3 regions of the Bowmanella yangjiangensis genome follow, and region 1 is predicted to be linked to each of the others. Evidence: predicted binding sites of a transcription regulator. Region 1 holds the regulator's gene; each other region holds the start of a gene.
What was found. The regulator sigma-54, encoded in region 1, starts transcription at its own class of promoters, with help from an activator protein. The targets are predictions, from matches to a motif close to GTTGGCACGNNNNTNGNNT.
Positions count from the first base shown of each region.

Region 2: a site for sigma-54 is predicted at 3,342-3,360, ahead of KJY73_RS16580 (PEP-CTERM sorting domain-containing protein). Genes of this name have one in related genera too.
Region 3: a site for sigma-54 is predicted at 2,688-2,706, ahead of glnK (P-II family nitrogen regulator). Genes of this name have one in related genera too.

Region 1 is NZ_JAHDJU010000001.1:120,386-126,008, forward strand. It holds gene rapZ (RNase adapter RapZ) at 1-460, opposite strand, end outside; gene ptsN (PTS IIA-like nitrogen regulatory protein PtsN) at 457-900, opposite strand; gene hpf (ribosome hibernation promoting factor) at 961-1,248, opposite strand; gene KJY73_RS00575 (RNA polymerase factor sigma-54) at 1,276-2,751, opposite strand; gene lptB (LPS export ABC transporter ATP-binding protein) at 2,840-3,565, opposite strand; gene lptA (lipopolysaccharide transport periplasmic protein LptA) at 3,570-4,088, opposite strand; gene lptC (LPS export ABC transporter periplasmic protein LptC) at 4,072-4,635, opposite strand; gene kdsC (3-deoxy-manno-octulosonate-8-phosphatase KdsC) at 4,632-5,189, opposite strand; gene KJY73_RS00600 (calcium/sodium antiporter) at 5,210-5,623, opposite strand, start outside.
Region 2 is NZ_JAHDJU010000003.1:206,737-212,359, forward strand. It holds gene KJY73_RS16565 (MATE family efflux transporter) at 1-438, shown strand, start outside; gene KJY73_RS16570 (YciI-like protein) at 478-777, shown strand; gene KJY73_RS16575 (Orn/Lys/Arg family decarboxylase) at 810-3,065, opposite strand; gene KJY73_RS16580 (PEP-CTERM sorting domain-containing protein) at 3,423-4,184, shown strand; gene KJY73_RS16585 (acetyl-CoA C-acyltransferase) at 4,257-5,432, opposite strand.
Region 3 is NZ_JAHDJU010000001.1:486,974-492,596, reverse strand. It holds gene KJY73_RS02300 (Dyp-type peroxidase) at 1-697, opposite strand, end outside; gene KJY73_RS02295 (ammonium transporter) at 1,016-2,284, opposite strand; gene glnK (P-II family nitrogen regulator) at 2,305-2,643, opposite strand; gene KJY73_RS02285 (phospholipase A) at 2,891-3,799, shown strand; gene KJY73_RS02280 (M28 family peptidase) at 3,768-4,694, opposite strand; gene KJY73_RS02275 (tetratricopeptide repeat protein) at 4,694-5,623, opposite strand, start outside.

The sequences.
Region 1 (5,623 bases):
CCAGAATACGTTCTCGAACCAGCTCGGCCAGTTGATGTACTGACAGTTCACCGGTATCGATATACAAATCGGCTCTTTCGATTATCGGGCCGAGCAGCACCGACTCAGACTGAATGGCATCTGTCAGTGACTTACTGTGCTTGGACAAGGGGTGCAAACGACGGGTTTCGCTAAAGCGCTTAATCAGTACATCATCACTGGCGTCGAGATAGAGAATGGTTAACTCCCAGGTCGACGGCAGATAGTCGAGAATTTCGACCAGTTCTTCCGGGTCCTTGGGCAGATTGCGCACATCAATACTAACGGCCACCTGATCATATTCGTCCACCACAGTATGGGTGAGGGTAGGGAGCAGGTTAACGGGAATATTGTCTACACAGTAATAACCAAGATCTTCCAGCGCTCTGAGTACAATAGATTTCCCTGAGCCGGAACGACCACTGATGATGATGAGTTTCACACTATAGCCTCAAATAGTTCCTGATTTGATTGGGCGTGACGCAGTTTTTTTACCGTTTCCTTGTCATTCAATTTGGCGGCAATGGTGGCCAGGGTTTGTAAATGCCCTTGTGCCTGGTCCTCGGGGACCAATATAGCGAAAAATATGTCGACCGGTTGGTTGTCTATCGCTTCAAATGCGACCCCTGGCTGACTGGTAACCAATATTGCGGTTACATTACTCAGGCCGGCTAAGCGTCCGTGAGGAATGGCAATACCACAACCAATGCCTGTACTACCCATCTTTTCCCGGTTAAGTAAGCTAGTCAGAATGGCATCCTGGCCTATATCCGGAAGGTGTTGGGCGGCAATATCACTAATGGATTCCAGAATGCGTTTTTTGCTGGAGCCTTGTACTGCACATACAGTGCGGTCTGGGGTGAGGATGTCTTTGATTTCCATTTTGCGTTTTTTGTCTGTGTGGCCATAAACAGGCTAAGCCTGTTTATGGCATCAGTGGGCCTAATGGCGTTTCATCTTTTCCTTATGCTTGAGCACCTGGCGATCAAGCTTATCGATAAGACTATCAATGGCAGCATACATATCAGTATGTTCGGAAATAGCAAAGACTTCGGTACCGTTCAAATGTAATGTAGCCTCCGCTTTCTGGTTCAGCTTTTCGACATTCAGAATGACATGAACATTATTAATGTGATCGAAGTGTCTCTCCAACTTAGTAAATTTACTATCAACGTAGTCGCGAAGAGAATCGGTGATTTCAACGTGATGACCAGTAAGGTTGATTTGCATAGTGCCTCTTCCTTTTGTTGGCGAGTCTTACAGCAGACTCTTGCGTTGGTTAGATGGGGGAATCGATAGTGATTCCCGGTACTTGGCGATTGTTCGCCGGGCAACCATAATGCCTTGGTCGGCTAACAACTGCGCAATTTTGCTATCACTAAGTGGCTTGGCAGGTTTTTCTGCCGCCACCAGTTTCTTAATCAGAGCTCGAATAGCGGTAGATGAACATTCCCCGCCGCTTTCGGTTGCTACGTGGCTGGAGAAGAAATACTTCAGCTCATAAATGCCGCGTGGCGTATGCATATATTTCTGTGTGGTTACCCTGGAAATGGTGGACTCATGCATATCTACCATTTCTGCCACATCGTTCAATACCATAGGCTTCATGGCTTCTGGGCCGTATTCAAAGAAGCCCTGTTGCTGCTGAACAATACAGTTAGCGACCTTCAGTAAGGTGTCATTGCGGCTTTCCAGACTTTTGATAAACCATTTCGCTTCTTGCATGTGCGAGCGAATAAACTGGCTGTCGCTGGAATTGCGCGCATTGCGGCTCATGGCGGCATACTGCTGGTTAATACTCAGCTTAGGTAAGCTGTCAGGGTTCAGCTCTACTATCCAGCGCCCATTTTTCTTGGCAACAGATACGTCCGGTATAACGTATTCCGGTTCGCTGGTGACAATGGCGCTACCAGGGCGTGGATTGAGCGTTTGCAGTAACCGCAGTGCTTCGCGTAATTCTTCTTCTTTAAGACGCGCTTTGCGCATCAGAGTTCGGTAATCTTTGGCAGCCAGCAGATCGCTATATTCATTAATCAATGCTTTGGCTTCTTCCAGCCAAGGCGTGTCCGGTGCAAATTGACGCAACTGCACCAGCAGACATTCCTGCACTGAACGGGAGCCTACCCCAACCGGATCAAACATTTGAATGCGCTTCAGTACACACTCAATTTCATCCAGTTCTACCTCTTCGTTTTCAATATCCAGGCTTTGCAGGATATCTTCGGTACTGACTGTCAGGTATCCAGACTCATCAATACTATCGATAATGGCAATGGCAATGGCAGCATCGGTTTCACTGAAAGGGGTCAGACGCATCTGCCAAAGCAGGTGATCCTGAATATTGTCAGAGGTTTCCCCCTGGTAAATGGCATCATCATCACTGGCTGTAGAAGACGAAGCGGGGGCCGAAGAGGCGCTGTAGTATTCATCCCAAGTGGTATCTACGGGTAACTCATCGGGCAGTTCCTGCTTTTCCAATGCGTCGCCGGCTTCCAGGCTCTCGCTGTGCTCGCCATTAGAAAGAGATTCATTGTCGGGACTATTTAAATCCTGCACGTCTCCGGCAGAGAAGTCCTGTCCGTCATCCGCTTCCAACAATGGGTTGGAGTCCAGGGCTTCCTGGATTTCCTGCTGTAGATCCAGCGTGGACAACTGAAGCAGGCGGATGGCCTGTTGCAGTTGCGGCGTCATAGTGAGCTGCTGGCTGAATTTTAGTTGTAATGCGGGCTTCATCTACTTCTTATTATGTTCCAATGGCCTTTCAAGATATTGATATGGGCGTTTTAGCAAAGGTCAAGGTACCCTGCGGCATACGCCTTAACTATAGCCTGAATTGTTCTCCGAGGTATACATCTCTCACCTGCTTGTCATTCAACACCTGTTCGGCGCTGCCTTCGGCGATTAATTCACCATGGCTGACAATATAGGCTTTCTCACACACATCCAGGGTTTCACGAACATTGTGGTCGGTGATCAGAACGCCGATTCCTCTGTCTTTGAGATGATGGATAATCTTTTTAATATCGCTGACAGAGATAGGGTCGACACCGGCAAAAGGTTCATCTAACAAAATAAAGCGAGGATTGGCAGACAAGGCTCTGGCAATTTCAACCCTGCGCCTTTCACCGCCGGATAAGCTCATGCCGGTGCTATGCCGGATATGGTTAATATTGAACTCATCCAACAGAGCGTCGGCTTCTTGCTCGCGTTGTTCCTGATTCAGCTCTTTACGTGTTTCCAAAATAGCCATCAGGTTTTGATATACCGTCAACTTGCGAAAAATGGATGATTCCTGTGGCAAATAACCTATGCCACGACGAGCTCGAACGTGCATAGGTTCGTGGCTGAGTTCTTCGTCGTCGATAAAAATTTGGCCTTTATCCATGGGCACCAAGCCAACAATCATATAGAAAGAGGTTGTCTTACCCGCACCATTGGGTCCCAGCAGACCAACTATCTGTCCGGCGCTGACTTGCAAACTGACATCACGCACCACCTGGCGGTTTTTGTAGCTTTTGGCCAGATGTGAGGCCTTCAAGGTGGGCATGCTGTTACTTCTCCTGCACGGGTTTTTTCTTCGGTTCAGGCTGGAATATTGTCTCTACGCGACCATCTCCGTCATCTGAACCTTGGGCAACCAACTGCTCTTTCTCCATGTTGAATTCGATTTTATCACCGCTGACACTGCTACTGTTTTGATGTAGCTCAGCATTTCCGCTAAGCGTCAGTGTGCGTTTTTCTACATGGTATTCGATATGGTTTGCCAACGCTCGAATGCGACTACCATCTGCCATGGTTTGCTGATATTCGGCAGGATTACCGCGGGCGATAAAAATTTCCCGGCCTTTACCCTGCTCGGCATTTACTTCCACTTCACCCGCTTCAATGCTGAGTGAACCCTGAGTGATTTTTACATCTTCCCGAAAGATGGAGATTTTGTTGATGCCATCTCCGGACTGGAATTTAGAGGCCACTCGGATGGGTTCATTGAAGTCCTGATTGATGGCATTGGCAGCGGCGCTGATTAGCAAGGCGGTCAGCAGCAGGTTCAGTTTAGTTGTCTTTGCCATAGATGGTCTCTACGTGATCCAGTAATTCAAATTGTTTGTTATTCATATCAGCACTAAAACCATTGCCGCGAATGGTGTAATTGACGCCTGAAATAGTCACGGGCTGGTCTGAATGCATGATCTTGTTGTTGAGATCGATTTCAATAAAGCTGGTATTGATGGTTTGTAAAATGCCGTCTTCACTGAGACTGCGGATCTCAACATTGGTTTCCAATTGGATGCGGTTGTCTTCATATAAGGTGCCTTCCTGGGCGGTAATTTCCCAAGGGGGCTCATCAGCCTTAACAAACACGCTGTATTGAGGCTGTTGAAACAAGGTAAAACCCAGGGCTTCATAATGTTCCATGACGGTAGCATGGATGCTGTGGGTGAGAACCCCTTCCTCGTTATACAGGTTGGTTTGCATATTGCGCGCCTGATAATTCGGCTGCCATACATCTTCCCTGGGTTGGTTTGTCTGGGGTTGTTCGCTGTCCTGCCACCAGTTGTAGTTGGTGGCCACAATCAGCAAGAACAGCAGAAGTATACTTAAGGTTAAGCGGTTCATATGCTGCTGCCGTGACTGATGGTCAGTTTATCCTGGGCCTGCAGGAGCAGGTCACAAACCTCGCGCACTGCCCCAAAGCCACCTGAACACTGCGTAATGTAGTCAGCTTGTTGCTTTACAAAAGGATGGCCATCGGGCACAGATATGCTCAAAGCGCATAGCTCAAACATGCTCAAATCCGGCATGTCATCTCCCATGGCGGCGACCTGCTCAGAGGTTAATTCAAGTTCCGTCATCAGATTTTGCAAGGCGAAGCCTTTGTTTTCCTCTCCCTGAATGATATGTCTGATGCCTAAGGCGCGCATTCTATCTTCGACAATGCGGGATTTTCGGCCGGTAATCACGGCCACTTCCACGCCTATATTCATTAGCGCTTTTACACCGTAACCGTCTCTGGTATGAAACGCTTTTAACTCTTCGCCGGCGTTACCCAAATAAATTCGTCCGTCCGAGAAAATTCCGTCTACATCGCAAACCAGCAAACAAATAGCTTTGCAGCGCTCGAACAGGCTGTTGTCGATGTGGCCATAGAGGGTCGAAACTGGGCTTGTCATTCAATGTACTTTTGCGTGTTTTAAGTTTGAAACAGGCTGGTTTGATACGCTAGGTAGCAAGCCAGCAGCAATCCGCCTTGCCAGCGTTCTACACGTCGGCGTTCTTTTATGGCGAAGCAAAACAATACAAGTAGCAGGGTTAATACCAACATTACTGGCATATCACGCTGCATGGCCTGAGGATCTATGTAACCCGGGGCCAACATTCCTGGCATGGATAAAACCGCCAGTATATTAAAAATGTTGGAGCCCAGAATGTTTCCTAAGGCTAAATCATCTTCTTTCTTGAGTATTCCGGCAACACTTGTTGCTAACTCGGGCAAGCTGGTACCTATGGCGACAATGGTTAGCCCAATGACTAAATCACTGATGCCTAGAGTTCTGGCAATATGTGTGGCGGAATCTACCATTATATGGGCACTAAGTGGAAGTAA
Region 2 (5,623 bases), on a different contig from region 1:
GATAACGCCAAACGCGCGGTACAAGGTGCCTGGCTGGTCGGTATTTGTTCGGCTACCCTTACCGCATCTGTGTCTTTCTTGCTGCGTTATCAAATCTCCGGCCTCTATACCGCCGACCAACAGGTAGTAAAAATGGCAGCGGATTTGATGTTTTTGGCCGCCCTGTTCCAATTCTCTGACGCGATCCAGGTAATTTCAGGCTGCGCCTTAAGAGGCTATAAAGATGCCAAGGCCATGTTCTATATCAGCTTTGTGTCTTATTGGGTGATTGGTCTAAGTACCGGCTGTATTCTCGGGTTGACGGACTGGATAGTACCGGCAATGGCCGCGACTGGGTTCTGGATCGGCTTTATTGTCGGTCTGACATCAGCCGCCATCTTACTGGGCTGGCGCCTTGCTTATATTCAGCGGGCGCAGAAACAACAGCTCGCGGTGTAAAGGCACCTCTGGTTGGTTTGATACACAAAGGAGCGCAACATGCACTATCTGCTAATCTATACCGTTGCCGACGACTATTTAGCGCGTCGCCCTATGTATCGTGACGCCCATATTCAGTTGGCTAAAGCAGCCAGTGCACGAGGTGAATTGCTGGCTGGCGGCGCACTAAGCGCGCCCACCGACCAAGCGATGCTATTATTCAAGGCTGAATCAGCCGAGACCGTTGACGACTTTGCCCGTCAAGACCCTTACGTCCAGTCTGGACTGGTGACGTCCTGGCAAGTGCGTCCCTGGAACATCGTGATAGGTGCCGGTTTACCGGCAATTAGCTTCGATTAACGCCGGGCTTGCTCACAAACCCGGCACATCCCTTACGGGTTTTTCACTACATCCACGAAGTACTCTTCCACCCCGTTGACCTGTTCGCGCACTAAACCATGCACGTCAGTTTCAAAGCCGGGGAAGCGGCGATTAAATTCACGCACAAACTTCAAATAGTTCACTATGGTTTTGTTGTACCGCTCGCCAGGAATAAGCAGTGGGATCCCCGGTGGATAAGGGGTGACCAGCATAGCGGTGATCCGCCCTTCCAGCTCGTCAATAGACACCCGCTCTACATTACGATGGGCCATATGCGACCAGGCATCGGCAGGTGTCATGGCCGGAATAAAGTCAGATAAATACATATCTTTGGTAATTCGGGCCACATCAAACTCTTTGTAAACCTGATGGATTTGCTGGCAAAGATCCTTCAGACCGACCCGCTCGTAGCGAGGATGCTTAGCAGCAAACTCCGGCATTACGCGCCAAAGTGGCAGGTTTTGGTCATGATCATCTTTAAACTGCTGCAATTCCGTAACCATGGAGTTCCAACGACCTTTGGTAATGCCGATGGTAAACATAATAAAGAAGGAATACAGGCCGGTCTTTTCAATGATGATGTTATGTTCGGCCAGGTAGCGGGTCACAATCGCGGCCGGAATACCAAATTCATCAAAGCGCCCGTCCATATCCAATCCGGGGGTGATAATAGTCGCCTTGATGGGGTCAAGCATATTAAAGCCGGTGGCAATATTGCCGAAACCGTGCCATTCATCAGACTCTTTAATAACCCAATCTTCCTGCTTTGGCTCACCGTCGCCTGGCAGTTCATCCGGCCCCCACACCTTAAACCACCAGTCTTCACCAAACTCGTCATCCACCTGACGCATGGCATGGCGAAAATCTATGGCTTCGGTAAGTGACTCCTGCACCAGGGTGCGCCCCCCCGGCGGCTCCATCATAGCCGCTGCCACATCGCAAGAAGCGATAATGGCATATTGCGGACTGGTGGAAGAATGCATCAGATAGGATTCATTAAAGCGGTGTTTATCCAGCTTACGGGTATCGCTGTCCTGCACCAGAATTTGTGAGGCCTGAGAAAGGCCAGCCAGCAACTTATGGGTGGACTGCGTAGCGAACACTAGTGGATCGCTGGAACGAGGACGGTCCTGAGCAATCGCATGCATATTATGATAAAGCTCATGGAAGGCCGCATGCGGCAGCCAAGCCTCATCAAAGTGCAACGTATCAATAGCGTCGCCCAGTACGTCTTTAATTTCTTCAACATTGTAAACAATGCCGTCATAGGTGCTTTGGGTGATAGTCAGAATTCTGGGCTTCTTGTTGGCCGCATTCCGGGCAAATGGGTTAGCGGCAATCTTCTTGGCGATGGTTTCAGGCAAAAATTCTGACTTAGGAATGGGCCCGATAATGCCGTAATGGTTGCGGGTGGGCATTAAAAACACCGGAATGGCGCCCGTCATGATGATCGAATGCAGAATCGACTTATGGCAGTTTCTGTCCACCACCACAATATCCCCTGGTGCGACAGTACTGTGCCAGACAATCTTGTTGGAGGTTGAGGTGCCGTTAGTCACAAAGAACAAATGGTCGCAGCCAAAGATTCTGGCAGCGTTCTGCTCACTGTCCGCTACCGGGCCAGTGTGATCAAGCAGTTGGCCCAGTTCGTCTACCGAGTTACAAACATCGGCGCGCAGCATATTCTCACCAAAAAACTGATGGAACATTTGCCCGACGGGGCTTTTCAAAAACGCCACTCCCCCGGAATGTCCGGGGCAGTGCCAGGAATAGGAGCTGTCGCTGGCGTACTCCATCAGAGCATTAAAGAAAGGCGGCGCCAGGGCGTTCAGGTATTTTTTCGCCTCTCGAATGATATGCCTGGCCACAAACTCCGGCGTATCTTCGAACATATGAATAAAACCGTGTAGCTCGCGCAGAATATCATTGGAAAAATGTCGTGCGGTTTTGGTTTCACCATACAAAAAGATGGGAATATGCGCATTATGGCGGCGAACTTCGCGGATAAAGCGCTTTATCGCCATCAAGGCTTTAGCCACAGTTTCATCCGTACCGTCTTCGAATTCTTCATCATCAATAGACACAATAAAACAGGACGCCCGGCTGGATTGCTGGGCAAAGGAGGTTAAATCTCCATAGCTGGTAAAGCCCACCACTTCCATACCTTCTTTATCAATGGCGGTAGCCAGGTCACGAATAGCAGAGCCGGAGATATTTTCAGAACGAAAATCTTCATCAATGATGACAATAGGAAAACGAAACTTCATCGAAGATCCAAGGACAATAAATGATGCTGCCCAGTATAGCCTTGTCTGCGGCTTTTACAGATAGCTTGCGGGTAAGTATTTAATAAATTTGCATAAAAACACGACGAGCAGACAGCTAAAAAGCCTGGAAAAACCGCAACACCCGACGCATCAGGCATCTCAACACCTTCTTCGAGACAAGCTAAAACTCCACGACAAGCCTGTCTGTTTTTTATACACAAAAATAACCCACCCCAAAGAAGAAAATATATCCTTTTGATTTAAAAGATAATTATTCATGGCTCAAGATTTGCTTGAACGAGCGTACCAACTAGCAGTGAAAAATAAGGTTGGTCATAACCCTTCAAGGAGAAATTAATGATTCCAATTAATCATCCAAGCAAACTGGGTATCGGACTTGTCGCTTATCTGATTCTTCACTCATCACTGGCCATGGCCGACTTCATTCCTTTTGAGATAAGAGGTACCCCTATCATCAATGACAGCGGCACGCAGGTTGAATTCATCATTGATAACCCAGGTGACAAGGCTGCACTGGGCTCCAATGATATTAATGGTGCCACACTGGGTCAGATTACCAACCTCAGCATAGACAGATTGGACGATGTAACACGCTTTGCCCCAGGGAGTGGCCCGGCAACCGGCCCATACCTTAACTTCTGGATTACCGACGGGTTGGGAAACTTTGCGGTGGTGGCCAATGAACCGTCCAATCCGGCATTTCAGGCGCTTTATAATGATGGTTACTCACTGAACTTCGCCGATTTGAGTGATAAAGCCGCTAAGCTGTATGAAAATGCCGATATGACGTGGCTTCCCAACAACGGTATCGGCTTGACCTTTGCCGACCTCGCCAGCTTTACCATACAAGCGCCAACCGTCGCTGAGCTTTTGGCAGGTTGGGCCGGCTTGGGTTCTGGTGCACCGCGCGAACTGTTAACCAACATGGCTTATGGTGTGAATTGGGTGTTTGGTGACACCCTGGCAAACTATGTATCAGGCGATGACGGTTATATTGTGGCAAATGCCCGGGCAGCAGCGGGTATACCTGAGCCTGCGACCTGGCTGGTGTTTTTAGCAGGTATCGCGTCGATACAGAGATTGAGACGAAAAAGCTAGAATGAACCAAAGTCAGAGGGGACCATATGGTCCCCTCTTATTCTCTAGCCTTCGCGAATGCGGCATGCTTGCTTAGCAAAGCTCCACAGCCATGGCCGTGGCTTCACCGCCGCCAATACACAAAGAGGCCATACCGCGTTTCAGGCCGCGGTTTTTCATAGCGTGGATCAAGGTCACCAGAATACGGGCACCAGAAGCACCTATGGGATGGCCCAGGGCGCATGCACCGCCATTCACGTTAACCTTGGCTTCATCCAGATCCAACTGACGGATAGCCAGCATGGTGACCATGGCAAAGGCTTCATTGATTTCGAACAGGTCCACATCACCAGCCTGCCAGCCCAGTTTATCCAGCAGTTTTTGCATAGCGCCAACCGGGGCAACAGTAAAATTCTCCGGCTCAATGGAATGCGTGCTGTGACCTAAAATACGCGCCAGAGGCTTATACCCCTGAGCCAGCGCGTCAGATTCACGCATGACCACCAGGGCCGCCGCACCATCAGAAATAGAGCTGGAGTTGGCCGCAGTGATAGTGCCGTCCTTTTTGAAGGCTGGCCTTAAATTGGGGATTTTTTCCGGCATTGCATTGCCCGGCCCTTCGTCCTGGCTGACCTCAACCTCCCCTTTACGGGTGCTGACAGTCACGGCACAGATTTCATTGGCAAAGGCACCAGACTCAATAGCCAGTTTGGCTTTTGAAAGCGAAGATAAGGCGAAGGCGTCCATTTTTTCTCGGGTCAGATCTTCTTTATCTGCTGTATCCTGGGCAAAGCACCCCATCGCCTTACCATCATAGGCATTTTCCAGGCCGTCCAGCATCATATGATCCAGTACCTGACCATGCCCCATGCGGTAACCACTGCGCGCTTTAGGCAACAGGTAAGGTGCGTTGCTCATGCTTTCCATACCACCAGCAACAGCGGTGTTGATGGAACCCGCTTTGATCAGGTCATGCGCCAGCATCACTGCCTTCATTCCCGAGCCACAAACCTTATTGATGGTAGTTACGCCGGCTGACAGAGGCAATCCCGCTTTTATCGCCGCCTGACGAGCTGGTGACTGGCCAAGGCCTGCTGGCAGTACGCAGCCCATAATCACTTCGTCTACCTGCACACCGTTCACTTCGCCCACCGCTGCGGCGATAGCCTTTGCGCCCAGTTCAGTGGCACTGAGTGACGACAAGCTGCCCACAAAGCCGCCCATTGGCGTGCGCTGGGCCGCGACTATTACGATTGAATCCTGACTCATATCGGTTCCTCTTATATTGGGTACAAGGTCAGCGCTGACCATCTGCGGTTCAGTTTACTGTAGACAATGGCATGGCGACCATAGACCTAACGTACAGCATATTGAACAGTTCACCTCAGATGCGGCCTTAGCAAATCGGCATCTTCGACACGGGGTTGTTGACGCCTTGTTAGTGTTACTTTACCTTTAGG
Region 3 (5,623 bases), 370 kb from region 1:
TAGGGCGTCCGGTCGTAGCAACCAGATTGGTCCGGGTGCTATGGCTGTATAACACCCTATCTTCCAGTGGAAATTCCACATCATCTTCTTTAGTGCGCCCGATGATCACTTCCTGTTCGGCAATATTGACTCTGTTCCACCTGTCCATGTCGTGACGGTAGCGTTGCACGTGCACATAACTGCCACCGGCAAAGTCAGGATCGTCATCCCCCACTATCGCCACCGCCAGCTTCTTCATACCTTTTGGATTGTTACCGCCTTCGACAAAACCAAGTAAGTCACGCCCATCCAGATAGCGGAATCCTTTGGTTTGCTCGACAAGTTCGGCCTGATCTTTCAGTAGCTCATAGACTTCCACACCCACGGCATGACAGATATCCGCTCGATCTGCGCGAATCTGGATAAACAAGTCACAGGGCACCACCGGCGCCTGGCGATCTTCGCAGGCCAGATTCGGAAAAGGTGAGAGTTCCTTGGGGTTAAGGCCGGGATATAAATCCATCCAGTAGCTGCTACCGACGGCTACCACTCCCGACACCATGGCTTCATAGTGTTCTTCATCATAATGTTCGAAAACATCGAGAATCTTAGCCAATTTGCGGCGTATCAAACCAGTATCGTCGTCGGTGACGTTAAATAGCAGATATAGCGCATGCAGGTTGGGCTCTGCACAGATACCCTTTTGCGGTTGCGACATGTGGTTCCTCTTCATTCCCCGAATGAAGGTCAGACGGTTGAGAATCTGCTGTTCTCTTTCCCGCCAACCTCATACTGTCAGATATGTATCAACAGCCTGTAAATGGGTGCAACTTGTTGAAAATAATGTCATTGCACTGCTTTTCAGATAATTCGACATAATATACGCCAGAATCCACATAAAAAAAGCCCCGACAAACGCCGGGGCAAAGGACACAGTGGAAAAGTTAGCCAGCATGACTGGCAGATGTTCCCCTAAGAGAACGCAGTGAGGGTCAGAGCTTATTGTTGTTTTTATCCGGCTCTGACCCCAAATCCCTTACTTACGTGAGCCAGTGAAATCCGGATAGGCTTCCAATCCGCAGTCCACCATATCCAGCCCTTGATACTCATCTTCTTCACTGACACGGATCCCCATCAGCGCTTTGAGTACGCCCCATACCACCAGACTGGCGCCAAATACCCAGATGAAGATAGTAGCAGCGCCCATAATTTGACCGACAAAAGTTGAGCCATCGTTGGTCAGCGGTACTATCAGCAATCCAAATAATCCTGCCGTTCCATGCACAGAGATGGCGCCTACCGGGTCATCGATTTTCAGTTTATCCAGAGCAATAATGGAGAACACCACCAACACACCGCCAATTGCCCCAAACAGGCTGGCCTGCAAGGCAGTTGGTGTGGAAGGCTCGGCCGTAATGGCAACCAGTCCAGCCAGCGCACCGTTTAACACCATGGTCAGATCTGCTTTCTTAAACAGCACCTTAGCCAGAATCAATGCAGCCACCGCACCTGCTGCTGCCGCCGCGTTGGTATTCAAAAACACCATGGCCACCGAGTTGGCATTGGCAATATCGCCCAGTTTCAAAACCGAACCACCGTTAAAGCCAAACCAGCCCATCCACAGGATAAAGGTACCCAGAGTTGCCAATGGCAGGTTTGAACCGGGGATAGCATTAATTTTGCCGTCCTTGGTGTACTTGCCCTTACGCGCACCAAGTAGCAGCACACCGGCAAGCGCAGCAGCAGCACCGGCTAAGTGAACGATGCCCGAGCCGGCAAAGTCTGAGAAGCCCATATCGCCCAGAACGTACATACCAAACACCGCCTGACCACCCCAGGTCCAGCTACCTTCCAATGGATAGATAAAGCCCGTCATTGCCACCGCAAACAACAAGAAAGCCCACAGCTTCATGCGTTCAGCAACCGCACCGGAGACTATGCTCATGGCAGTGGCGACAAATACCACCTGAAAGAAGAAATCAGAGGCTTTTGCATAGATTGCGCCGCCCTCGAAGCCATCCTCACGTCCGGCAAACTCACCTAAGGTTGAGGTCACATCCACACTGCCGATACCGGCCAGAAACAGCTCACCGTCATACATGATGGCGTAACCGCAAACCAGATACATAATGCAAGCGATGGCAAACAAAGCGACGTTCTTGGTCAAAATTTCGGTCGTGTTTTTGGCACGAACCAAACCCGCTTCCAACATGGCAAAGCCGGCCGCCATCCACATAACCAAGGCACCACAAACCAAGAAGTAAAAAGTGTCTAGCGCATACTGAAGGTGAAATGATTGTTCCACGTTATCGTCTCCTACTTCGGTTAAATGGCGTCGTTGTCAGTTTCACCAGTACGGATCCTGACGGCATGCTCAAGGTCAAAGACAAATACCTTACCGTCACCAATCTTGCCGGTTTTCGCCGCACCAACAATGGCTTCCACCAGTCGGTCAACGTGATCATCCTGTACAGCTATATCCAGTTTGACCTTAGGCAGAAAATCCACCTGATACTCTGCACCACGATACAGTTCGGTATGTCCTTTTTGCCGCCCGAAGCCTTTAACTTCTGTCACGGTCAGGCCATCAATGCCGATTTCTGAAATCGCTTCTCGAACATCATCAAGCTTAAATGGCTTGATGATGGCACTGACTAATTTCATCTTGTTGCTCCTGAGATAATTGTTATGTGTCGACCCAGTTAGCTAAACAAATGCCGTGCCATCTGATTTATCCAAATAAAATCAATTGGTTACAAAAATACGACTGAGTAAAGTGAAGATAAATTGCACCATCAGTGTGCTGGAGTATAAAAATGCACCAACGGAGTGCATGAGAGAATCAGGTTCATCGCGCCAGTCCGTTGGGGTAAACTGATGCGGCACGCAGTCTATAAACAAGGAAATCGTCGTGAAGCGTAGCTGTCTACTGATACTTGGTTTTTTTCACACTATGGCATTTAGCCAGACAGAGTCGACAGAGCCCCCCGCCCCTGATGAAGACCAGCAAACACTGGTAACAGAGCGACTGGTGTCAGACAAAGCAGCCTTGGTCAACCCATACGCCATTACCCAGCATAAGCCTAACTTTTTGTTACCTGTCAGTTATCAAAAGAATCCCAATCAACTGGGCGATGATGGCTTTAGCCAGGGCAATATCGATCATATGGAAGCAAAATTCCAAATCAGTGTAAAAATGCCGGTCTATCGCCCTGATGAACAGCAGAGCCTTGAGGGGGTTTACTTTGGCTTCACCGCCAAATCGCATTGGCAAGTATATAACAGTGAAATTTCTAAGCCTTTCAGGGAAACCAATTATCAGCCTGAAGTGTTTTATAACTTTGATACTGATTTAAAACTGCTGGGCTACCGCTTTAATCTCGCCCAAGTTGGTATTGAACACCAGTCAAATGGTCAGAATCAGCTGCGCTCACGCAGTTGGAACCGTATTTATGGCTCGCTGTTATTTTCCGATGAAGACTCGTTCTACTACCTGCGGGCCTGGTATAGGATCAAAGAGGATAAGAAGGACGACCCGCTGGATCCAAGAGGAGATGATAATCCCGATATTACTCATTTTCTGGGTCATATGGAGGTAGGTTATGGCACCCAAATGGGCAACTTCAAGCTGATGACAATGATCCGCAATAACCTAAAAACCAGCGACAACAAAGGCAGCATAGAACTGAATCTGACCTATCCGCTGAACAATAGGTACGAAGTCCTGTTGCAATACTTTAATGGTTATGGGGACTCACTTATTGACTACAATCGCCACCAGCAACGCATCAGTTTAGGGATTCAACTGGCGTACTTTTAACAAGTAGCTGGTCAAGCTGTCTAAGCACAATCAAGGCGGTTTCGGCCGCCTTGCTAAAATAGTCCCTATCGATACGTTCAATCTCATCTTCTTCAGTGTGATAAAAGCGATGCTCCCCCACCCCCAGATATAAATAGGGAATGCCAGCCTGACCGAAAACTGCGTGATCACTAGCGCGATCGTAGTCAATCCAAGCCCTGCTGCGATAGCCCCTGGCAATGCCTTCCACCCCGGTTTTCAGCCTTAGCGGCGCTAACCCTATACTCGCATTCACGGCAGGGAGCAGTTGAGGATGTTTTTTGCTTCCTCCTACCCACAGCTTATTACCACTGCCGCCATAACCCAGCATATCCAGATTCAGGTTAACCACCATTGACGAAAGCGTTACCGGTGGAGCATCAACAAAAGCTCGGGCACCGTACAAACCTTTCTCTTCTGCGTCTGTGGCAAGAAATATAACAGAATGTTCAGCAGGCTGAGTCTTCAGTGCCGCAGCCAGATAGAGCAATACCGCGACTCCCGAGGCATTGTCATCGGCCCCATTGAAAATACGATGGCCTTGTTTACCTAAATGATCATAGTGAGCACAGACCACAATAAAACGTTCGGGATAGCCTTTGCCTGGCAACCAACCGACCAGGTTGACACCAGATAACTGGCCTATCACAAAATGATGTGTGAATGGCATCTCATAGCTGTTATGAAAAGTACGTAATCCGAGGTCGGTAAATACCTGTTTAATGTAAGAACGGGCCAGCTCTGCGCCATGGCTGCCAGTTCGCCGCCCTTCCATCTCGTCACTGCTTAACACCTGCAAATGACGCCATAGCAGTTCATCAGCAAAAGTAGGTGAAACCAGTCCAAACAACAGTAAGGTAAAGCCTGACCAGCGCATCAAAGTTTCGTAAGCAAATTCAGCTTACTTTGGTAACGATGCTCGTCATGATCATTAACGGAGCGCCTTTTAGCCAGCTTGAGATAACGTTCTGTCAGGGCCAAATCTCCCATTTCGTAATAGGCTTTAGCTAAACCAAAATAAAACTCATGCTGCTGACGATTAAGCTCTATGGCCCGACGATAGTGGCCAATGGCTGCACGCCAATGGGCCAGCTCATACTCCTGTTCACCCAGCAAATAATGATAGTAAGGGTTATTAGCGCGTTGTTGCTCCAACTCTTGCATAATCAGAGCGGCCTGTTTCTCTCTGCCGGTCAGGTTATAAATCACCGCCAAATTCTCCTTGGCACTGCGGCTTCCTTCCAGCTGTATAGCCCGTTGATAACTCAGTTCTGCTTCATCGAGCAATCCGTTCTGACGATACAGTACCCCCAAATTAACCCATGCCTCGGCTAACGAAGGATCTTGCAGCACAGAAGCGCGAGAGTAGGCATAAGCGCGTTTAGCATCATTGTTCACTAATGCATCAGCCGCTTTGTTGTTATAAAACATGGCCAGTACTCTTTGTTTGGTGACCGTTCTGGTCGGGAGCTTGGCGCTTGCCATCTGCGGATCAAAATCCACTTCAACCGTTTGCGGGTTGAAATAAATGGAATTAGGCGACAATTTTGGAAAAATACGCAGATTGACATGGCCATTTAGCATGCTGTACCCATCCCGGCGCGTCCAGAACTCGGGCACATCAACTTCCTGAAACTCAATTTGCATCCCAGCCTGCTCAGCCAGTGCAAAAGTCATAATAGACATCGACAGGCAGTTAGCTGCACGATTGTGGAAGGTATCTCTGGCAATGGTATTAGCGTCGTTGGCATAAAGCAGATTCAAATCTGCCCGCCCAAACACTGCGCGAACTAATTGCCTGGCGGC